Regions from separate parts of the Desulfobacula toluolica Tol2 genome, predicted to be linked through region 2. Evidence: riboswitches for the same ligand, from Rfam matches in the RefSeq annotation. Region 2 holds a riboswitch; each other region holds the start of a gene.
What was found. A riboswitch is a leader RNA that binds a small molecule or an ion and turns the genes downstream of it on or off. The one in region 2 is predicted to bind cobalamin.
Positions count from the first base shown of each region.

Region 1 (8,084 bases), 650 kb from region 2:
TGCAAGATCTTCGGAATCGGTAACCAATATGGAAGATGCCATGACATCATGTTCGGCCTGGGAAAGAAGGTCTGCTGCCAGAAATTGGGGGTCGGCATCCTGATCTGCAATTATCAGGATCTCACTTGGGCCTGCAATCATGTCAATGCCCACGGTTCCTGAAACAATTTTTTTGGCCAGGGTCACATAAATATTTCCAGGGCCTACAATTACATCAACTTTTGGAACTGTTTGAGTGCCATAGGCCAGGGCGGCAATGGCCCATGCACTTCCAGCCTTAAACACCGAGTCAATTCCAATTTTGTGGGCTGCGGCAAGAATATGAGGGTTGATGTTTCCGTCTTCCATGGGAGGGGTCACAAGATTTATAGAAGGGACACCCGCGACTTTGGCTGGAATTCCTCCCATCAATACGGATGACACCAGAGGAGTTTTCCCACCCTTTGCTCCGGGGGCATAAACGCCTGCCGCGCTAACGGGCTTTACAAGCTGGCCTACCATGACACCGCTTCTGGGTGTGTCGATCCAGGAATTTTCTTTTTGCTTGGAATGAAAATACTCCAGTTGATTGACGGACCGGTCAAGGCTCTTTAAAAAGGATGCATCAACTTTTTTTAATGCAAGATCAAATTCTTTTGGGGTTACTTTTAAATTTTCAACAGTTACCTTGCTTGAATCAAATTTATTGGTATATTCAACAAGGGCCTCATCCCCTCTTGTTTTGACATCTTCAAGATAGGTTTCGACTGTCTCATAATCTTGTTTTGAAAACCCCAAACCACGATCTATGGTATCTTTCACTCTTTTTTCCGCACTCTTGGAAGGATATTGATATATTTTCATTTTATTATTATTCCAGAACATATGGGTTATATTATGATATATTACATGGCCATTAAATTACGATAAATTTCAGACACATATAATTACTTTTTTTTGTCCTTTTTATAGCAAAACAAGCTTTATAAATCCATTAAATAAATTTAAACAGGCGTATTCCAGACATCATGATCTTGAAAAAACTGTGTTGCCGTGATTGAATTGCCGTGATTGAATGACAACTAAAAAACCAGGAGCAGAAAGTCCGCCCCTGGTTTTAAGTATTATCCGGCTTCAGGTTTTAAAAGCTGAGTGTTTTTGATAATTCTTCGGAAGAAAAATCCCATTTGGTGTTATGAGGGGGAAATGTTTCGTTAAACATTTCAGGAAGCTGATCATCAACTTGTGTGAACCCTGCTTTTTTGTTGAATTCCTTTTCATTGTTTAATATTGATTTTCCAAGTTCCAGAACATCATCCGGTGTTAGAGAAAGGCCATGCTGTGCATTGATCATCTCCACGATGGTTGGAAGCCCGTCTTCGTTGTCAAGAACGGCAAAAGCAACAAATAGGCAAAGCCCGGCTGCATCAATGGCAGCTGTTGCGATTTGAAGCCCCTGTGACAATTCAACATTACCCTCTTTTTTAAGAGGATCAATAGTGCCTCCCACGCCCAGGATATTGGCTGTAACCCCATAGCCTGCCGTATGATCCGCACCCATTGGCGTTGTGGCATAGGTGACCCCAACCCCTTTGCATGCTCTCGGGTCATAGGCCGGGAATGCCTGTTTTTTTACCACGGGAACTCTGTCCACGCCCAGGGCGTCTCCTGTGAACAAAGCGCCGTTTCCAATGATTTTACCCTCTGGTGCAGCCGTTCCGACTTTGGACAGAAGATCTATGGCAGCCTTGCCGTCTCCCCATGGAATCATGCCGCCTTCCATGGCAATGCCGATGGCAACTCCCGTTTCAATGGTATCAAGACCGAAGTCATCACACATCCTGTCCAGCATGGCAATATCATCCAGCTCCCTGATGGTGGTGTGGGCACCAAATGCCCAGATGGTTTCATATTCAAACCCGGAGGTGAGATATTTGCCTTTCTTGTCATGGTAAACATTGGAGCATCTGATCACACAACCCGGATGGCAGGGCTCTGTTGTAATACCCCCTCTTTGCTCAATGTTTTGTGCCATTTTTTCCCCACTGATGTCCTGGGCATGCTCAAACCGGCCTGACCTGAAATTTTTTGTTGGCAGGGTGCCTGCTTCATTGATGACATTTACCAATACTGCCGTACCAAGTGCGGGAAGGCCTTGTCCTGTAACCGGATGTTTTCTGAGCATGTCCACCCATTTTTTATTGGCTGCTTTAAAGGCATCCGGATCTTTTATTTCAAGACGTCCTGCACCCTTATCATCCACGACAATGGCTTTGATTCTTTTTGCCCCCATAACCGCTCCCAAACCGCCTCTGCCGTGGGCACGTCCCGGTCTCCCGTTCATGTCGGCCTGCTGGATGCTTGCGCCCTTCAAACATTGTTCGCCTGCCTGGCCAATGCTTAAGACTCCAACTGATTTGCCATATTTTTGCCATAGATTTTCCATGACCTCATAATTGCCCTTGCCCGCAAGATGGCCTGCATCAAGGATTTCAACTTCATCCTTATTGATGACAATGATGCTGTAACCCTCTGTTTGGGGTTTGCCTTCCAGAACAAGGGCGGTGATCCCCAGTTTGGCCAGTTTCTGTGAAACAAGTCCGCCTGCGTTGCTCTCTTTGATGCCGCCTGTAAGAGGCGATTTGGCTCCTGCTGAAAGCCGTCCTGAATCTGCGGCAGGAGATCCGGACATAATGCCGGGTGCAAAGATTAATTTGTTTGCTTTTCCAAGCGGGTGACAGGTTGCAGGCACTTCATCCAGAATCATTTTGGATGTGAGCGCCCGGCCCCCAAGACCTGCATAAGCTTTGGGAACTTGTTCAAACCCAAAGGTTTTGTTTTGGGTGTTAACCCTTAATAATTTCCCCATTTTTTCCTCCTTGGCTGGTTGATAAAAAATGATGATTAATTGTTTTTTTTATGTTGACTTGGCGAGATTTTTTCCAGTTCAGCTTAAAAATTTGTCATATCCACAACAAGACCCTTTTGTTGTTCAATGAAGACCCCACTCTTTTATATGACATGGGCATTTTATCAAGTCCAGCAGAAATAAAGTAAATTATTTTTTTTGTAAAATATTGACTTCATCTGCCGTATTCTATAAAAAGTGTTCATATTTTGTTGGTTGCCTTGGCAAACGGAACACGGTGAAACTCCGTGACGGTCCCGCCGCTGTAACCGGAAACATCTGTTTTTTTTTGTAAAGGCCACTGTGAAAACGGGAAGGCTAAAAAAACAGGTTTAATGCCGGAAGTCAGAAGACGAGCCAGGTAAAAATCATTGTAGAATCTGATGGTAAAAGGTTTTGTAAGAACTCATCTCTTGCAAAGCTTTTTTTGGGTTTTACAGGAGATTTTATAGCGAGGAAACTATGACAACACAGCTTGAGCATGCCCGTCAGGGCACCATCACAAAACAGATGCAAATTATAGCCCGGACCGAAGGGCTGTCTGAATCCTTTATTTTAGATCATGTGGCAAAGGGTGAAATTGTTATCCCCTGTAATCCCAAGCGCCCCGGGCAAAAGGTTACCGGAATTGGAACCGGCCTGCGCACCAAGGTGAACGCTTCCATTGGAACCTCTTCAGATATCTGTGATGTTAATCTTGAGGTGGCAAAGGCAGAGGCTGCCCAGGAAGAAGGGGCTGACACCTTAATGGAATTGTCTGCCGCCGGGGATCTTGATAACGTAAGGCAAACGGTTCTGGCCAATACCGATCTTGCTGTGGGCAATGTGCCGTTGTACCAGGCATTTAAAGAAGCCATCCGCAAATACAAAAATCCGGCAAAATTAGATCCTGAATACCTGTTTGACCTGATTGAAAAGCAATTGGATGACGGCTTGAGCTTTATGGCCATTCATTGCGGGATCAACCAGTACACCATTGAACGCTTAAGAAAACAGGGATTTCGTTATGGCGGTCTGGCATCCAAGGGCGGAACCTATATGGTGGCCTGGATGGATATCAATAAAAAAGAGAACCCCTTGTATGAGCAGTTTGACCGTGTGTGTGCGTTGATGAAAAAATATGATGCCGTTCTTTCCTTAGGCAACGGGATCAGGGCCGGTGCCATCCATGACAGCCATGACCGTGCCCAGATGGCTGAAATGATCATCAACTGCGAACTGGCGGAAATCGGTCGGAATCAGGGCTGCCAGATGATGGTGGAAGGACCGGGCCATGTCCCCCTGGACGAAATTGAAGGCAATATCATGCTGGAAAAACGCATGTCCGGCAATGCGCCTTATTATGTTTTAGGCCCCATCCCCTGCGATACCGGCGCAGGATACGATCATATCACCGCCGCCATTGGTGCGGCAAGTTCCGCCCGGTTTGGCGCGGATCTGATCTGTTATATCACTCCTGCCGAACATCTTGCCCTGCCGGATGTCAATGACGTGAGAGAAGGCGTGAGGGCCACTCGGCTTGCAGCCCGTATCGGGGATATTTCCAAATACCCTGACCGGCGGGAAAATGAAAAACAGGCTGCCATGGCAAGACGGGACATGAGATGGAATGATCTGGAAAAATATCTGTTATTCCCTGAAATTGCCAGAAAAACCCGTGAGGAACGTGCGCCTGCCCAACAAGAAACCTGCACCATGTGCGGGGATTTTTGTGCCATGAAAAAAGGCATGGAAATATTTGAGAAGGATATTACAGACAAGAGGTAAGTATTATGAGCTTATTAGATCAGACTATTTTATCCATTGATGAAACACTTGATGAGGATGCATTTCATTCGGCAAAAGAACGGCTGGCAAATCAGGCCAAGCCGGTTGGAAGTCTTGGCATCATGGAAGATATCTCAGCAAGGCTTGCCGCAATAAAAGGCACCATTAATGTTAATCTTTCAAATAAACGGATCATTACCTGTGCGGGAGATCACGGGGTTACCCAGGAAGGGGTCAGTCTTTTCCCGGCTGACGTCACCCCCCAGATGGTCTATAATTTTGCCAATAACGGGGCATCGGTCAATGTCATTGGAAAACATGCGGGTGCTATTGTTAAAGCGGCTGATATAGGGGTAAATCATGATTTTGCACCGGACCTGCCCATCTTTCATAAAAAAGTCAGATACGGGACCGCCAATTTCACAAAAGAACCTGCCATGACACGGGCAGAGGCTATTTTGTCTATTGAAGCAGGCATTGAAATCGTAAATGAACTTGAGGCTCTGGAGCCGGTTGATCTGTTGGGAACCGGCGATATGGGGATCGGCAACACAACACCTTCTTCCGCCATTATTGCCGCCTTTTCCGGAATTGAAGTTGAAAAACTTACGGGCCGCGGGACCGGTATTGATGATAAGAGCTTGAAAAATAAGATTAATGTCATCAAAAAAGGCCTTGCCCTTCATAAGCCTGATCCCCATGATCCTGTTGACGTGTTGTCAAAAGTCGGGGGACTTGAGATCGGCGGGCTTGCAGGCCTCGTCCTGGGCGCTGCCGCCAGGGGCATTCCGGTTATCTGCGACGGGTTTATCTCTACTGCAGGTGCTTTGATTGCCTGCGAACTTGCACCTGCGGCAAAAAATTATCTTTTTGTCAGTCATAAATCCGTGGAAACAGGTCATCGGTTCATGCACAAACGACTGGGGCTTGAACCCTTGATTGATTTGAAATTCAGATTAGGGGAAGGAACCGGTGCTGCCTTGTGTATGGAACTTCTGGATCTTTCCACAAGAATTCTTGCAGACATCAAAACTTTTGAAGAAGTGGGAATCAATGATGTCCAATAGGTATTAGAAGTTGATGATTTTGGGTTACCGGTTGATTTGGTTGATGCGTTCTGAAATCAGTTAAATCCAATAGGAATTGCATACCCTGCCATGGCAAAATCGCCATGGCAGGGTATGCAATTAAAGAACATTAAATCCCGCTTCTTTCCATCCATTGATTCCTTTGTCAAGAAACCTGACATTGGTGTAACCTTCTTTTGTGTATTGTACGGCAAGACCTGCCGAAGACTTATCATCTACTCAGCCTCAGTAAAAAATAATGTCCGTGTCTTTGCCAAGATCAGGTTTTAATTTTAAAAATTCACTCATGGGAATGGCACCTTCAAGGTGGGCCTGGGAATGAAATTTTTCATCGTCATAGATGCAAACCAGCAAGGACAGACCAGAATCCACCCTTGTTTTTGCATCAACTGCTGAAATTCTATTCAGGGTTGTCATAGTTATGTCTCCATGATTTTTGGGTTGCTGTTAGAATCTGTCATTTCATAATATATGCATGAATTTTCACTGGGCAAACTGTTTTTTCAGGCGCATATCGTCTCTTCTGCTATCTTGAAATCGTAATGATTTTATAAAAAATCCCATGCAAAATAAATATAGCCAAATTTTTAAGCATAACTTTTTTGGGAATATTGAAAATTATTTATTGAAATTAAGGGTTTTTACTGATTGTATTTTTTTTATACAGAGTATAAACTTGGTTTTAATTAAAATCCAGATGATTTTATATGAAAGTCTTAAAAAATTCATACAGAGGCTTTCAATCTTTGTTGTGGGCAAACCAGGATGAAATACCAAGTCTGCCCGTGGCAGTTATAGAAAAATTTATGACAATGCGATTTTTTGATATATAAAATTAATATCGGCGCTTATCGCCTGAAAATTTTCCTGTCTGTTTAAGCCGATTGGGAATATAGCAGGGAGCATTATGGAAAAAAAATATAATCAGATAAACGATCAAATCATACCAAAAAAGAATATTGAAAAAGATGTTGATATTTTCAGGGCTATACTTGATTCAATGGAGTCAATCGTATTTGTATCGGATATGCAGACCCATGAATTGATCTATACCAATAAAAAATTAAAACAGACATTGGGATATGATGATTCAGTGGTACTTGAAGGACAAAAATGCTGGCAGGTTATCCAGAAAAATCAGACAGGGGTCTGTTCTTTTTGCACCAACAAAAGACTTGTTCATCCCGATGGAAAACCGGATGAAGCATATGAATGGGAATTTTGCAACACACTCAATAACCGCTGGTACAGGATTATTGACAAAGCCATTGAGTGGCCTGACAATAGAATCGTCCGCCTTGAAACGGCATTTGATATCACAGACAAAAAAGAACACGAAAAATTATTCCGGGAATTTGATAAAACAATTGAGACATCAAGAAAACTTAAAAGTATCAGCACCTTTGCCGGTGGGGTTGCCCACGATTTTAACAATACCCTTACCGCGATTATCGGTAATATCAATCTGGCCCAGATGGGTTCTCTTGACAGTGAAACGCAAGAATATCTGGAAAACGCCGAAAAAGGCGTTATGCAGGCAAAAGGGATATCGTCAAAGCTTGTTTTGTTTGGAAAAGGTTCCAAACCGTTAAAGGAAAAGACGGATATTGAAATATTGATCAGGCAGATCCTTGAAAATAATTTTTACCCGGAGACGGTCATTTTTTCTTTTGAACCGGAGAGCATTCCCGTTCCCTTTTATGCAGATCCGGATCAGTTAAAGGTTGCAATTGAAAATATGCTTCAAAATTCGGTTGAAGCAATGAAGGGTGCCGGCAAAATTGATATTATCGTAAGATACCTGGACCACCGTCCTAAAAATCCCCAAATTTCCATTTTTATTTCTGATTCAGGCTGCGGCATACCCGGAGAGAATCTGGATATGGTCTTTAATCCATACTTTACAACCAAACACATGGACAACCGGAAAAGCAAAGGCCTTGGCCTGAGTGTTGCCTGGACAATCATCACAAGGCATGGCGGCCATATTAATGTTGAATCAACCTTGAATAAAGGAACCATTTTTAATATTATCCTGCCGGTTTTCAATCAAAAAGGGTTGGAGATCAAGCATGATAAAAATTTTGAACATCAGGCCAAACCGGTTTTGAATAAAACCAATATTTGGGTGCTGGTCATGGATGAGGATGAATTGCTCTTGGATGCCATATCCCAGATGTTGAGGCACCTGGGATATAAAACGCTTGTCGCATCTAACCGTAATCAGGCCATTGGAATTTGTAAAACAGCTAAAGCCGGTGATAAAAAAATTGATATTGCTTTGCTTGATTTTGATATCAGGAAAGGGCAGGGCGAATTTTCAACCATGGAAGAACTCAAAA
Region 1 is NC_018645.1:4,645,436-4,653,519, reverse strand. It holds gene hisD (histidinol dehydrogenase) at 1-843, opposite strand, end outside; gene TOL2_RS21130 (aldehyde ferredoxin oxidoreductase family protein) at 1,121-2,848, opposite strand; cobalamin riboswitch at 3,084-3,263, shown strand; gene thiC (phosphomethylpyrimidine synthase ThiC) at 3,350-4,654, shown strand; gene cobT (nicotinate-nucleotide--dimethylbenzimidazole phosphoribosyltransferase) at 4,660-5,721, shown strand; gene TOL2_RS21110 (apurinic/apyrimidinic endonuclease family protein) at 5,968-6,159, opposite strand; gene TOL2_RS21100 (hybrid sensor histidine kinase/response regulator) at 6,650-8,084, shown strand, end outside.
Region 1: linked by a shared signal. The riboswitch ahead of thiC (phosphomethylpyrimidine synthase ThiC) and the one ahead of TOL2_RS18235 (sirohydrochlorin cobaltochelatase) in region 2 are both predicted to bind cobalamin.

Region 2 (8,084 bases):
TATATGCCGGAGGATTCATGTTCTGCAATATTGACACCGCCGCCATACCGGATGTATTCATTGATAAACATATCCTTGTTGGCGGAATGCAGGGGTTTTAAACCGATTTGCAGAAATACCCTGGGTTTTTTAAGCCCGCAGGTTTTTTTCATTACATGAGCCACCTCTGTTCTTGCTTTTTCCACGATGACCTTAGCTGTTGATTCTTTTCCAAGTTTTTGTCCGATAGTCAGGGTCATGTCGCACATCTGCTCAAATGTTTTTGGATTTTCGGCCCTTAAAATCGTGATATGCTGTCGTTCTAAAATGATGAGCTGTCTTTCCCTGGTTAGGGCGCTTGCAATCACAAGATCGGGACAAAGACTGATAATTTTTTCAACATTCATATGGGTTACGGACCCGATTTTTTCTTTAAGTCCTGCCTGTTCCGGTATATTGCAATAGGTGGTGTTGGCGATCAGGCTGTCCTGGGCGCCCACAAGATAAATTGTTTCCGTTATAATTGGGGATAAAGAGATCACTCTTTTGGGAAAGGCTTGTCCTGCGGCAAATGATTTTTTTGTTCCGCATAAAAACAGGATGACGAAAACAGCCAGAATTATACACAAACCAAAAGATGGTTTAAAATTTTTAATTGTTTTCATGGGTTGATTTGCCCTGATTTGATTTGTCTGGATTTGATTCATCTGTATTTAATTTTGCCAGTGCCCCGGTAAAGATAGCGTTAAATGCTGTTTTCAAGGTGACAGGGATATGGTCATCCATGACATGAATTTTTATCTCTTCAATATTTTTTCCTGCAATATCTCCGGCAATGGTCCTGCACCATTTTTGAAAAAAGAACAGATCTTTTACCAGACCTTTTTCATATTCATCGCTTATGGCCAGAGCGGATTCTAAAAATGATGCATATTTGGGCTCAAGAAGCAGGTGTTCCACAACTTGTGCAAGTCTGTTTGGGGTTCCTGATGTATTGTTTATGCAGTCGCAGTTTACATTGGATACCAGCTGGAAAATAGAGATCTTTCTTTCCTTGAGTCGCTGAAAAAGATGGCGATCAGCCGTGATTTTATTTTGTTTTAGTATGGCCTCACTGACACCGTCATAAACCGCTTTTGCAATCAGTTCCCCCATCTTTGAGTGGCCTCCGGCATTTTCCACCAATTGCCCTTCGCCTTGAACCACAATAATATTATCGGTTCCCGTACCGGTTGCCGCATTCATTAAAGGCGTATAGGTGCTTCGGATATCCATGTCTTCAAGAGCTGCGGTTTTGGCCTCAGTGCCTGCAATGATGGTCCGGGTCATGGCTCTTGTTGAAAGACGCATATTTGTCATGATAATAACGTTAATTGTGCCGGGTTCATAAAAGTCGCCTGTATCCTTTGACATGCGAACCGCATTGGACATGACACCGGCAGTCACCAGGGCCACCACTTTCATCTCTTTGAAGACTTTTGTTTTCACGCTCAGGTTATCCATGTCTGCCCCGGTCATTAAAAAACTGGCTGTTTGTTGGTTTTTCCCCATGGCTTTTAATATGGATGACCGGATATGCTCTATGCCCAGGTGATGTCCCGGCGCCCAGGTTGGCGGGGGAGAATAATGATTTCCCACCGTCAGGATATGATCCCGTTGACCTTCAAGAGTGGAAATAATGGTTTGATCCTTTTGAAAATTCACCACCAGGGTTTTGTTTTCAAAATCATAAATATGACTATAATTGATTGAAGCTGACTTTATATAGTCAAGATCAATTTCAAACGGTTTGGACCGGGTTATGGTTATGGGTAAAATCGTGTTTTTTGCTTTGGCAAACTCATCAGTATAAATCATTGAAGAAAGCCATGATACAAAATAACCTGTATGTGTGGAGGCCCTGCAGGTCAGGTCACAGGGAAAATAATAGATCTGTCCTTTTTTTACAGCATCCACATCTTTCCAGCCGGGTTTTGAGAAAAATTTTTTGGCAGCCTCTTTGTCAGGCCCGCAGCCATAAATCACCTGTGGGTTAAATTTTATCCATTCTTGTTTTGTAACGGAAACAATACTTCCTTTTTTGCCAAAATCAGGGGCAATTCCCCCGGCTGCACGGATAATCCGGGTTTGAAAGGAATCTGTGCCAGGAGTCATGATCGTATTTTTGCCCATGAGCCGTATGACGCGTTTGTGTTTTAAATGATTAATTTTAGCTAATTTTTGTTTTATATGATTCAGTTCTGCCTTGTTTTTTTTAATGATCTTTTGAGCTGCTTGTTCGCGGTTAAATATTTTTCCTAAAACCTCTATATTTTTATAAGCACTTTCAATGGTTGTTGTATCAAAAATAAATATTTTGCATTCAGTGTTTTGAAATTTTTCAATGATATCTTGGTGGAGGGTGGAAAGGATTATCATATCCGGTTTTGCAGTTTTAATTTTATCAATGGACGGCAGAAAAAAACCGCCTATTATTTGTTTGTCAAAAGCTCCGGCAAGTGTGATATCGTGGTAGGTGATGGCGTGGATATGCTCTTTTGCCCCTATCTCAAAAATAATTTGGGTGGCTGAGGGCACAAGGCTGATAACCTTATGCGGAGTTTTAAAAATTTTTAAATGATTTCCTTTAGAATCTATGACACTTACAGGATATGCAGCAACTGATGTTGTACAGATTATGAAAAGCAAGGCGGATATTAAAAGAAAAGGGTTGAACTTTAATCTTTTTTTGTTTTGTATGAGCATAACTTCCTTGGGATCGTGAATTGAATTTATGGAACCTGTGGGGACCAGAACCAATGAGCGGCAGGCTTGTGCTATTGTTTGTCTGCCAACATTTTGATCATAAAAAAGAATTTGAACAAAATGCCAATCATGCAAGCCTGACCCATCTCAATGGTCTGTGTTTTGATCAAACTCTAAAAATGTGCCATTACATCTTTTAAGTGCCCGACCCAGATATCAATCATATTGTCGTATTCAGCTGTTCCTTTAAGGACAACTTCACAGTTGATGCCTTGTTTTTCAAGAATTGATTTCCATGAATCATCTTCTTCTCCTGCCATATCATTTCTGGCATGGTCTCCGGCAACCGACATAAAAGGTATGAGATGAACTTTTTTTATCTTTTTTTCCTTTAACATGGTTGCTATGTCATCTATGGTTGGAGAACCTTCAACAGTGCCAACAAATATGTTGGCATCTTTTCTCTGAAGATGAAACATCAGGGCCGCATAAAAAGCATTTGAAGGGTGAGGCGTTCCATGGCCCATCAGAACAACCGCTTCATTTTTCTTTCTTTTAGCAGGTATGTTTTCAATAATGGCATGCGTTACAGCTTCCATATCCTGATGACTGGAAAGAAGCGGAGATCCAATCATTATTTTTTCAATACCGCCCGCCATATTGTTGAACGCATATGCCGTATGCAAAAGGTCATTAAACTCTTCTCCCCGGATTGTGTGAAGAGATTGAACCGCCACATGGGTAAATCCCTGATCCATCATTTTTGCAAGCGCTACTGCGACAGAGTCAAGTTGTTTTCCCTGTTTTGCCAGCTTGTTTCTGATGATGGAAGAGGTGAATGCCCATTGAACAGGAATATTTGCAAATTCTTTTTTTACTCTTTTATCAATGTTCTCAAATGAAACCTGGGCTTCAGGAATACTGGAACCAAATGCAACCAGCAGAATACCTTTTTTCACAGCTTTGTGATGACCATGACCTGATGCCACAGCAATTGAAGGAAATAGCAGAAAAATTAGAAATAAGGTTAAAATTTGTTTTTTCATGTTTGCCTCTTAAAATTAAATAATTAAATTCAATGGTCCAAGGCAATAAAAAACCCCTGGACCGTTTATTTCAAATGATCCGGGGCATCCCTTTTTTTTCCTCAAGATCTTATTGTAATTCTCTTTTCCACGGAGAATACATACAATGTACCAGGCAGGTCTTCTGACTTTTGGATCATCCTGATCGCTTTGCCTTCCCATCTGTTTTGCAACTGACAGTGGCTTAAGTAAAGCTTTAGTCCCCAATTACAGCGGCGGGCCCGTCCCTGATTTCCACAGGCGTTCCCTTTTAAGCAGTTAAAGCACCTGAAACATAGTCTTAATATTTAGAACTGTTCTAAAAGTCAACTCTAAACTTGAATTTTAAAAAGAATCTCAATTGGAGAATGAACGAAGAACAAATATATCAGCTTCAGGGTCATAGGCTGCAGGATAAGTTTGAATGAATTCAAGGATGGCACGATCATCAGATTCGGTCAGCAGACAAAAAACGTAAAATCTGAAGGCATAAAACACATCAACATCAGGATCGGTTAACACCTTATCCAAAGATTGATCAGCAATCAGGGTGTCAGTAAGATTGAAGACATATTGTATCTCATTTTTCAAAAGAAACCGCATTATTTTGACGTTAACTGAATGGGTGGGTATATATTGACGAATAGATTCCAGGAAAAAGGAGACAGCATATAGTCTTGCTGAAACACAGTGCTTTTGTTTGCATAACTTCAAATGGCCGGCTATTTTTTTTAAAAACAAATTTTTATTTTTTTTAGATAATTTTTTAAAACAGGTGGTTGCCAGAAACCGTTGTTTTAACTTTTTCATTATCGACGGTGTCATTTTCTTTCGTTGACATCTTGCCTTTTCTTCAAATATGGACAGAAATTCTTTCAGGCTTCTCATGCCTGGCGGTGTCAACTGGTCAGTTCCGTTGTCAAGAATAACAGATTCGATTTGTACGTCCAGCAAAGCGGACAGGTGGCATCGACTTTTATTTAGATCATAGCCTTCCAGGGGTTTGAAATAGTCCACAAGCAGGGCTTGGCGGCCGGTTTTTTTAACTGGGAAAAAGCGTGTATTTGATGTAACAGGAATTTTTTTGTGGCCAAACGGGTACAATGCGCTGGTAAAGCAGGGAATAATGATAAAAGCACCGTCCGGAGTGATTTCCGTGCCGTATCCGTCAGTGATTGAGGGTTTTATGCTGATAAAATCTTCGTCCAGTCCTGCGGGGATCAGCAGCTCTTCAAGATCGTGCTGTTTGCTTATGGGTGTGTCGATTTCTTGTTCTATTTGTTTGATGCGCTTTTTGTTTTTTGAGGTGATGCTGACCGAAAGGTTTGAATGGTTTTTTAACAGCAGTTTTAATAAGTGCCGCTTCCCTTTTGGAACTTTTGTTAATAGACTGTATTCAAGCGGTAATTTTTTCAAGTACTCAATGATATCAGGCAAGGCTTTATCGCCCGCTGTCCAGTCAAGAGGGTCGGATGCGCCGTAAAGGGAAATTTCATCATTTTTTTGGTCTGCCATATGGTTGAGGATCGTCAGTATGGCATTAAAGGAGAAGTGACGCCTGACCTTGGGCAAGGCCCATTCATTGCAACGTCTGCAAAAATTGCTGCATCCCGATGTCAATTGAAAAGTCATGGCTGTTTGAAACAAGAGATTTTTTTGGCAAGGTTTTAAATCAAGTTTTGTTTCCCATGTTTGAAAATTCACATGACCGATAGAGTCGGAAGAGTGCTTGATCGAAGCCAGAATCATTTTTTTAAGGCAGTCATGATTTTTTTTGATTTCTGAAGAGCAATGCTTGAACAGAGCATGTTTGAATTTTTTGAAAATAGTTTGTATCTGGTTCAGGCGTTTTTCAAAATTTTCACTGAATTCTGACTGGTTTTGTGCAAGTTTGAGAATATCCATGAAGATAAGTTCGGCAGCTTGAAAATTTTTTTCATACAAGGACGCCAGAAATTCATTTTTTTTTTGTTCCAGCAAGCAATCTTTGGTTGTGAAAGCCTGGATTTTAATGTCGTTGTTTAGTAAAATCATATCATTTGTTTTGAGTCCGTGTTACGGCACTCTAAAGCACCATGAATAAAACAGGGGAGTTTTATTGAAAAAACTCCCCTGTTTTGAGATCAATATCGGTTATGATATCTTAAGATTATTATGTTTTAAGACTATCCGTGAACTTCTTCTTTAACTTGAGTTGCCAGTTTGTAAAGAATCGTTATAACCAGAAAGCCTGTGGCATATATCCCAAGGGTAATCATGATTTCAGGTCCTGTGGGGCCATACTCTGTTACATGGTGCAAAGGAGATGGTACAAACCCGCCTGAGATCATTCCCAATCCCTTATCAATCCACGCACCGAAAAAGATCATGGCGCAGGAGACAGGTAACAGGGTTTTGTTGGTTCTTAATTTTGGAAGCAAAAGGAAAATTGCTCCTGTTCCCATGAGGATCAGGCTGGTCCACATCCATGGTACAAGTGCCGTATATCCGTGATATCCAAAGAGCAGATACTGGATATGGACTTTATGTCCCGGAATCTTGGAATAGTAAACAACAAAGACTTCACACAAAAAGAAGAACAGATTGGCAATAATTGCCCAGCAGACAATTTTTGATAAAGTCTGCATTGCATCCCAGCCCGGATCAAACTTGGTGTATTTTCTGATAATATAACAAAGAATGATCAAAAAGGCCGGCCCTGCAGCAAAAGCCGATGCAAGAAACCTGGGTGCTAAAATGGCTGTCAGCCAGAATCCACGACCAGGAAGACCACAATACAGGTATGCTGTTACCGTATGAATACCAATGGCAAAGGGAATGGAAAGATAAATCAAGGGTTTTGTCCAGAACGGCGGTTCCACCTGATTTCTTTCCGCTTCAAGCACTTTCCAGCCAATGACAATGTTTAAAAACAGATACCCGTTCAGAACAAGCATGTCATAGAACAGCATTGATTTGGGTGAAGGGTATAATAATACGTTCAGCATACGGGTGGGCTGACCTAAATCCACAACAATGAAAAGAAGGCACATGATCAGAGCCCCAACAGCCAGAAATTCTCCTAAAATGGTAATTCTGTGAAATTTTTCATAATTATGAAGATAATAGGGGATAACAACCATAACACCTCCTGCGGCAACACCCACAAGAAATGTAAAGTTGGCAATATAAAATCCCCATGATACATCCCGGCTCATGCCGGTGATCATAAGTCCGTTTATGAACTGGTCAATATAAACAATCGTGCCTGCTCCTATTACTATGAGCAGTAAGACTATCCATAACCAGTAATTTTTACTTCCTTTGATAGCTATTTCAAGCATACTCGCTCCTTTTACATGACATAGTAAACAGAGGGTTCCGTACCCAGGGACTGTTTACGTCTGATTGTATAATGTTCATTCAAAAGTGCGCGAACTTCAGATTCCGGATCTTCAAGGTCTCCAACCACAATTGCACCTTTAGAGGCTTCCACGCAATGCGGTTGTTCCCCTTTTGCCAGCCGTTCAGCACAGAAATTACATTTTTCCACAACCCCTTTTGTCCGGGTTGGGAAATCAAGATCAGTTTCTTCAATAAACGGTCTTGGGTCTCTGAAATTAAAGCTTCTGGCTCCAAACGGGCAGGCAGCCATGCAAAAACGGCATCCGATGCAGCGGTGGTAGTCCATCAGAACAATCCCGTCTTCTCTTTTGAAAGTCGCCTGTGTCGGGCATGCTTGAACACAAGGTGCATTTTTGCAATGGTTACAGGTCACAAGAAAAGGAAGGTGATGGAATTTCTCAGCAAGAAATTCATCTTCTTTGTCTGGAAAAGCGTTGTGGAATTCTTCTTCCCATATCCATTTGATTTCCTGCTTGTGATTGACCGGCCGTGTTTTTGGAAATTTTTCTTCATTCACTTCATGGTTTAAATTTGGAACATTATGGGATTTGTGACATGCCTCAACAATACTTTCAGCGACCTCATCCGTAATCTTGTTGGTATCAATAACCATGCCCCAGCGATGGGCTTGCAGCGCTTCTGAGTTTTTCACCGCATGGGCTGTACCTTGAGAATCAGATGAAGCAAAGTTAATTGCCGGAGAAGCACCTAATCCAATGGCAGCAATACCTGCTACTTTAAGAAAGCTTCTTCTGCTTTTTTTCATCATTCAATCTCCTTGGGGTTTGTGTGACAATCCCAGCAATAGGGATCAACTGAAGCATAAGTATGACAGGAGTCACAAAATTTTGCTTTATCTTCATGACAGCCAAGACATGAATTTTCACCAGTGGACAGACTCATATTAAATGA
Region 2 is NC_018645.1:3,997,067-4,005,150, reverse strand. It holds gene TOL2_RS18245 (ABC transporter substrate-binding protein) at 1-644, opposite strand, end outside; gene TOL2_RS23830 (adenosylcobinamide amidohydrolase) at 631-2,724, opposite strand; gene TOL2_RS18235 (sirohydrochlorin cobaltochelatase) at 2,898-3,770, opposite strand; cobalamin riboswitch at 3,907-4,095, opposite strand; gene TOL2_RS18225 (hypothetical protein) at 4,146-5,822, opposite strand; gene dsrP (sulfate reduction electron transfer complex DsrMKJOP subunit DsrP) at 5,954-7,111, opposite strand; gene dsrO (sulfate reduction electron transfer complex DsrMKJOP subunit DsrO) at 7,123-7,941, opposite strand; gene dsrJ (sulfate reduction electron transfer complex DsrMKJOP subunit DsrJ) at 7,938-8,084, opposite strand, start outside.

Region 3 (8,084 bases), 1.8 Mb from region 2:
GACGGATCAATGGTATGAAAGGCCAGAACCCGTTCAATGACTTCTGTTTTGTGGGCAAGACCCTTGTCGTCAATGCCGGTTCCCCTTCCCGTGGCCTGGGCTGGTGAAAGCCCGGTGATGACACAAATGATGGCGGAAGCAGGTGTGGTGTTGCCTATGCCCATTTCTCCGACGCCTACAATGTCAATGGGGTTTTGTTCATAGGCGTCAAGAAAGGTTGTCATGCCGTTTTCCAGGGCATGGATCACCTGTTGGCGTGTCATGGCATTTTCAATGGCAAAGTTTTTTGTTCCGTTGGCCACTTTTTTAATGATCAGTCCGGGATGGGGGGTAAATTCACGGATGACGCCCATGTCCACCACTTTCATCTCTATGCTGTGGTGACGGCACAACACATTGATGGCAGCACCGCCGTTTAAAAAGTTGTCCACCATCTGGGCTGTTACCTCGGAAGGATAGGCGGATACGCCTTCCTCGCAAATCCCGTGATCCCCGGCAAACACAAACAGATTTTTGCGCCTGATTTCAGGGTTCAGACTGTCCTGGATCAGGCTCATTTGGATGGCCAGATCTTCGATACGGCCCAGTGCGCCCAGGGGTTTTGTTTTTTCATCTATTTTGGCGGTGGCGGCTGCCAGCAGGTGGTTTGGCAGGGGGGTGATTTGTTCAATTACTTTTTTGCACAGGCTTTGGGGTGCAAGCTCATTGAGCCTTAAGTCCGGGGTATGGCTTTTTTGCGGGGTTTTAATGGTTGGCGAGTTTGATGCAAGGCTGAAATCAAGGATATATTTCAAGTGTTTTCCAGACAGCACCTCTGCCATGAGGTCCGGCGCTTTTTGCGGGGCAACAATGGCTTCTATCAGCAGATTCAGCTCTTTTTCATGGGCCTGCATGAACGGCACTGCTTTTTTCATATGAGCCCGTGTCATGCCGTAGACACCTGAGACCACAGCCTCCTTGTAATGAATCAGGTTGAGCAGGTTGGTTTCAATATGTTCATTTTTTGAAATTCCGCTGAAAAAGCAAATCTGTCCGGCTTTGCCCACCTTGGCAATGCCTTGGCAAAAGGCAATAAAATCCCCGCAGGTATTGATCACCAGTTCAAATTCGCTCTCATGGGTGTCTTTGTTGCAGGCAATGCCGGTGGCTGCAACAAAGGGGGCAATATGGGCTATTTTTGTTTCATTTTTTTCAAGGACTTGGGGCACAAGCCCCAGATGCCGGGCATAAAGCGCTGTGATCAGCCCCATGGTGCCGGACCCGTAGATCAGTATTCTGTCATTTTGCCTGACGGATAATTTTTCAAAGGCATTGATCACGCACCCGACAGGCTCTGCAAAACAGGCCGCATGGAAGGCCAGATCATCAGGGATGGGAATCAGGCTGTCTTTTGGCAGGACGGCATGGTCGGCAAATCCGCCGTCCGTATGGAACCCGGTGATTTTCATCTCCTGGCAAAGGTTTTCCCGGCCGGTTTGACAAAAGGTGCAGGTGCCACAGCTTTTTCCGGGCCAGACAACAAAGCGTTGACCGGTTTGATCCGCGACCACGATTTCATGCCCTAAAACCCTTGGCAGAACAAGATCCCTGTGGCCCTGTTCCCACATTTTGGCATCGGTACGGCAGATGGCACAGCAAAGGACACGGGTTTGGACATACCCTTTTTCAGGGGGGGGTGTCAGTTGTTCGGCAGGGTCGATTTCAAGTTTGCCAAGGCCGGTTAACACCATTTTCATGTTATAACTCCTCTTCCGTCAGAACGAGTTTTTTTATGCATACATTGTTAAATCCGTTTTCTTTGAGACATGATTCATGCTGCCGGACAAGGTCCATCTGCTCAAAAGTGAAGACGCTGGCTTTTTCAAGCTTGACCAACAGGTAATCGTCATCTTTGAACCGGATATAGTCTTTACCGGATTTGATAATCAAAAGTTCCATTTTATTATTCCCTTTTTATTGCATCAGTTTTATTGCGTCCGTTTTATTGCATTAGGCGGTGAAGTTTTTTTAGTCCTTTTTTGGGATCTGTATTCTGGGCTTTTACCCAGTTTTCCAGGGTTTCAAATGCTGTTCCTGCTTCCAGAAGTTTTGTTGCCTGTTGGATTCCATCTTCCACATCTTTGGCTTTTCTTGCAGCAAGGAAAATCAGGCCTGCATTGAGCAGTGCCGCGTCTTTCCTGGCACTGTTTTCCTGGTTGTTGATCAGGGCGGCAAAACGTTTTGATTCGGTTTCAATGTCTTGTTCAGGCGACAGTTCCGTATGGTTTTTCACGGCAAGGCCCAGTTTTTTAGGGTCAATGGTAAATTCGTTTGTTTTTTTATTTTCCTGGATTTGCGCGCAATGGGTGATTCCGCAGACCGAGGCTTCATCCATGCCCTTGTCTGAGTCTTCAATGGAACCGTGCAGAACAATGGCATTTTGATAGCCTATTTCCTGCATGACATCTGACACAGGCCGGATCATTTCCCTTGAATATACGCCCCTTACTCCGATGGACGGCAGGGCCGGGTTGGCAAGGGATGCGGCAATGTTAAGTGTGGACCCGAAATAGATTTGAGACAGGATGCGGCCCAATGCCATGGGGTGAATATGGGGGCTCATGCCGTTAAACAGGCCAAGACTTACGGTTTCAATGCTTTTGGCAACAATATCAGCCGTGCATTCCACATCAACACCCAGGGCCTCTGCCATGTCAACGGTTCCGCACACGGATGTGATGGCCCGGGCACCGTGCCTTGCCATGGGGATGCCGCCTGCAGCCGCAATAATGGAGGCGGCAGTGCTGATATTGAATGTTTTAAAGGTGTCCATTCCAGTGCCGCTGTTGTCAACGGTTTTGATCTCATGGTTTAATTTTACTTTGGTTGTGTCAAGATCATAAATGGCCTCCCAGGAACCTGCCACTTCTTCTTTGGTTTCGCCTTTGGCGGTCAACGCTGCCAGGAAAGCACCCTGGTGCATGTCGGTGACTGTATTGTTTAAAACACAAACAAACGCTTGTTTTGCCTCATTTCGGGTGAGATTTTTTTTTTGGATAAGGCGGGTGATAATTGTTCCGAATTCCCTGTTAATTGTCTGGGACATAATAGATCTCCTGAATAATCACTGATTAATAATCATAATTTTATTCAAAAGGATCTTGTTCCAGCAAAGAATCCTGTAAATCAGTATTAAGGCAGGCTTTCCGACTTACGGATCATCCTAATCACTGCGTCTTCCCCTTTTAAACAGAGTGACATATTGCAGTTTTTGTCCCCGATCACGGCAACGGCTGGCATGTGACGGATTTGCACCGTCTTTCCTTTTAACCTCGGGAAGGCCGTATCGGCAATCCCGGCACCTTGATACCTTAAAAAAGGTTATACCTTTCCGGGCGTTATTTTGTCAATCCATAAAAGACCCCCGGCCATCACGGCCGGGGGTTGAACTGTGTCAGTTACAGCAGTCTTGGCATACCATTTGGCCGTCCACATCTTTCAGCTTGGATTTCATGACCGGTTCTTTGCAGCGCGAACAAGGTTCGGAAGGTTCAATGCGCGCCTTTTGCGGCAGTTCCATGGAGGTTTCTCTGATTGTAAACAGTTCTTGGTCCGGGGTTTCCAGAATCGACATGCTTTTTTGAAGATGAAGTTCCTGGAACTGTTCCTGCTCGGTATCAGTCAATTTTCCATCAATCATTTTCCGGATCAGTTCCATGTGTTCCGGGGCAAGCCCGCTTGTGCCCGCTTTTACCGCGACCCGGACGCCTTTGCCTGAGTTGCGGCTGAGCAGGGTCAGTACCATTTTTCCGTAATCCTTGTGAATAAAATTTCCCTTTCCAAAGGTGCAACCTGTCAGAACCTGTACCGCGTCAGCTGAACAGGCGTTTGTTTCGACAATGGCGATGATTTCTTCATCTTCGGATCGGTTTTCTTTAAGCCATGCCATACCTGCTTTGGCTGCCTTATAGCCGATGGACACCCCTGGACAGACATGTCCGTGAAATGACACGCATTGCTTAAAATCATTGCTGTTCATGATTTCCTGTACGTTCATAATTTTTTTTCCTTTGTTGCTTTAGCGTTTTAAACAAAAAAAAAGGCCACAAAGATTCATCCCTGTCTTAAAACAGGCTGACCTTCGTGGCCTTTTATTATATTACGTTATGCTGCAACCGCCATTGTGACGGTAAATTTCTTGTTTCCAGCGTTGTCGCCGGCATGGCACACGGCTTCTGCCGTAATTATTATTAATGACAACTCATAGTGGATGGTTTTCAGGAAGTCAAGGGTTTTGTTTTTTCCAAATCCACTGATTTGCCTTTGGACAGGTCTTAAAAAAATATGCGGTGGATTTGGGACTGCAGCAGTGATTGATTTTTTGTACAGCTTGTATTAAAATTGCTGAATTATTCTATTGCGATTGCTGATAAATTTAGCATATGACCTTATTGGTTCGGTGCGTTGGAATGTTAACCTGTGAGTACGGAGTTGGAACAGATGGATCATGAACTGCACAAGCTTCAAATAGCATGTGCTTATCTTTTTTCTCCCATCCATGCAAGGGATAATGCTTTTATTGTCAGTCTCGACCGCAACATGATTAAAAAAGCATTCAGGGAAAAAGCAAAGCTGTACCATCCGGATCTTCATGGCAATGAAACAGAAGAAATGATCCTGAAAAGAAAAGAACGTTTCATCAAAATAAAAAAATCTTATGAGTATCTGTCGCAAAGAGTCCATGATGACAGGCCTACAGATGTAAAACAGCCGGAGAATAAACCTCAAAAGCGACCGGTTGTTATTGCTGTAGGCGGAGCAAAGGGCGGTATAGGAAAAAGTCTGGTCACAGCCAATCTGAGCGTTTCCCTGTCCAACAAAGGACTGAAAACAGTTGCCGTGGATCTGGATCTGGGAGGGGCTAATCTGCACCTGTATCTTGGCAAAACCCGTATAAAAAAGAATATCAATGATTTTTTTGATAAAAAAGAGCTTGCCATCTCAGATATCATGGAAAAAACTGATTTCGGCCCTTACCTGATCGGCGGTGACAGCGGCAGGCTGGGAGCCGGTAATATTCCGTTTGCCCGAAAACTCAAATTGTTGAAAGCGATAAAAACAATTGATGCCGATTGTGTTGTCATTGATTTGGGAGGTGATACCTCCTATAATATGCTTGATTTTTTTCTTGCAGCAGATCAGGGTGTTGTGATGACAACATGCGATCCTGCCTCATATCTGGACGCCTATACATTCATCAAAGTGGCTTTATATCGAAAACTGAATCGTTTGTTTGGGCCAGAGTCGGATTATTCAGGAGAAACAACCGGTGTTTTAAAAAATCTTATCCAGGACATGACCCTGCCTCAAAATGGGAGAGGGGTATCAGACATGAATGTTTTCAGGGCAAAAATCAAACAGGAATGTCCGTCAGGACTGGGTATTGTTAATCAGGCCATCTCAGGTTTTTTCCCCCACATCATTGTAAACAAGACAAATGATGCAAATGCAGCCCTTGAACCTGTAAAAAGGATTCAACAGGTGGCAAAGCAGAACCTCACCATTGATGTAAACCATCTTTGCAACCTGCCGTTTATGACCGACATTGAGAGAAGCGCCAGAACTCTTGTTCCATGGGTTTCCACAGACAGTAACGGCAGTTTTGCCCTTTTGCTGGACGGACTATCAAAGACTCTCCTGAGCAATATCATCCTTTAAAATATATATAAAGCATATCTTATTTTCCAAGCTCCTGAACTTGATTGCAGAAGAGGCTGCCATATTTGAGTTAAGGTGCTTGATTTTTTTATTTTCTGCAACTTCAAATAAATTCATAACCATTCCCAATAAATTCTTTTTCTAATTGCAATTGGCTCAAACTCTTTTTAAGATGTTTTTGGTTATTATAAGTCTCTTTAAGCTGCAATATTTTTAATATTGGTGAATATATTGACAAATACAAACCAATAATATAACTATTAGGCTATTTTTAGCTGTGAGGACGGGAGGCTGAAATTTCCTTGAATACAAACAAGATAAAGGAATAATAAAATGAAAATTTCAAAAAAAATAAAATTGGGATTCTTATTGATTTTATTTGTTTTAATTCTGGCTGGAATCTGCCAAGCAGATACCTGCAAAGCAACCTATGGAAATGGAATTCTTTCAGTTAAATTGGCTACCGGCAGTCCTGGTGAACTGGGTTTGCTAAAAGAGCTTGCCGAAGTATTTAACAGAGAACACAACACATCCATGTGCTGGATAAAGGCAGGGTCGGGTAAATCTTTAGAGCTTCTCAAAAATAAAAAAGTGGATATTGCTATGGTTCATGCGCCTGCTGCTGAAAAACAGGCTGTTAAAGACGGCTGGGCCATTAAAAGAGTTCTTATCGGATCTAATGAGTTTTATATAGTTGGTCCCAAAAGTGATCCGGCAGGCATTGCATATGCAAAAAGTGCTGCTGATGCCTATGCCAGGATTGCAAAAAGCCAATCAAACTTCCTTTCTCGAGGTGATAATTCCGGGACCAACAAAAAGGAACTTGCCATCTGGAAAAAAGCCTGCATTGATCCTGAAGGGGACTGGTATGAAGGCAATTGGTATATTATCACAAAAACATTTATGATGGCCACTTTGAAAAAAGCGGATCAGATAAACGGGTATTTTATGACAGATTCATCAACCTGGGTGGCTGGTAAAAAAGATATTAAAAATTTGAAAGTTTTGTTTAAAGGAGATCCTGTTTTAATCAATACTTACCATGGCCTTTGCCAGCCCGTCGGGAATGGCAAGTCTCAAGAATTTGCTTCAAAATTTATTGATTTTATTGCGTCAAAACAAGGTCAGAAAATTGTTGGTGAATACGGGAAAGGCTTATATGGGGAAGCTATGTACAATGATGCAGAATATGCCAAACAATACAACCATTAAAAGGAGACTTATAGTGAGTAAACTCAGAAAATTCCCGGACAATGTTATACCGGTTAATTTTAATAGAAAAAGCACTGCCCTGCCGGACAGGAAAACATTGTCTTCAAATCCATTTGCCATGTTTGTGGATGAAAATTCTTTAAATCCCGATGAATTCAGCAAAGCACTGTTAGCATCTGTTAAAACGCATGATGATTTGGTTTTTGAAATTGAAAAAGAGAATCAAAACAGATAAATCTCATAGCGCTTAACCTTGATTTTTATACAGCAATCTTCCTTTTAAATGGGGCAGTCCCTGGTGTTTGTCTCTGAGTTCAAAATGAACAATAGGCGGATGGCCTTGTGTATGGTTTTGGCGGTCATACCCCAGAATAGTTGTTGCGGGCAGGAAAATCGGCAGTTTGAAAGCCGCTTCAATCATGGCGGCATCCTGAATGCCAAATTCCCTGTCAAGGCTTGCTGTAACCCTTGCTAAGCTCCACATGCCATGGGCAATGGCTCTTTTGAATCCAAAAAGTTTTGCAGGTAACGTGTGGAGGTGATGGGGATTGTAATCCCCTGAGACGGCTGCATATTTTCTGCCGGTTTCTGACGGCACAAAAATGGTCTCTTTTTTGGCTAAAAAGATGTCACTTTTTTTCTTTGATGGTTTTTTCTTGTTTACACGGTTTTTGGTTAAAAAAGTTGAGACACCCTGCCATACAAGAGTTTTGCCTGACATCACTTCCAGAGTAAAATCGGTTTCAATGCCTTTTGGAGTTTTTCTAACACCTGAAAGGATGCAGGCAAGATCAAGAATTTCATTGGTTGTCACAGCTCTTTTTTGTTCAAAAGACTGAAAAATATGGATCAGCCCCAATGGATTAACCGGAAAAAAACAAGAGGTGATAAACCTGCCTATAAGCCCGATAAAAAGTGTCTGAAAATAGGATATGGGTATGATATCAATCCTGTTGTCCTCTGAAAATGCACAGATTTTTCTATACTGTTTGATTCGCTGTTTATCAGGCAAATAATTTTTCAGGATCATCCGGGTGGTTTTCATAATCGCATTATCTGCAATCGTATTGGTGCGAAAAGGAGAAATCAACACGGCCTTGAGAAAAATAAAACCCATTTGGCTTTTAAAGGAAGGGTTCTTTTTTATCTCAAAAATGGTTTCATACCCGGTCAGT
Region 3 is NC_018645.1:646,224-654,307, forward strand. It holds gene cobT (nicotinate-nucleotide--dimethylbenzimidazole phosphoribosyltransferase) at 1-1,736, opposite strand, end outside; gene TOL2_RS02940 (hypothetical protein) at 1,738-1,938, opposite strand; gene trpD (anthranilate phosphoribosyltransferase) at 1,982-3,085, opposite strand; cobalamin riboswitch at 3,159-3,360, opposite strand; gene TOL2_RS02950 (FmdE family protein) at 3,434-4,036, opposite strand; gene TOL2_RS23375 (nucleotide-binding protein) at 4,459-5,697, shown strand; gene TOL2_RS02960 (substrate-binding domain-containing protein) at 6,031-6,909, shown strand; gene TOL2_RS02965 (hypothetical protein) at 6,923-7,144, shown strand; gene TOL2_RS23380 (MaoC family dehydratase) at 7,157-8,084, opposite strand, start outside.
Region 3: linked by a shared signal. The riboswitch ahead of trpD (anthranilate phosphoribosyltransferase) and the one ahead of TOL2_RS18235 (sirohydrochlorin cobaltochelatase) in region 2 are both predicted to bind cobalamin.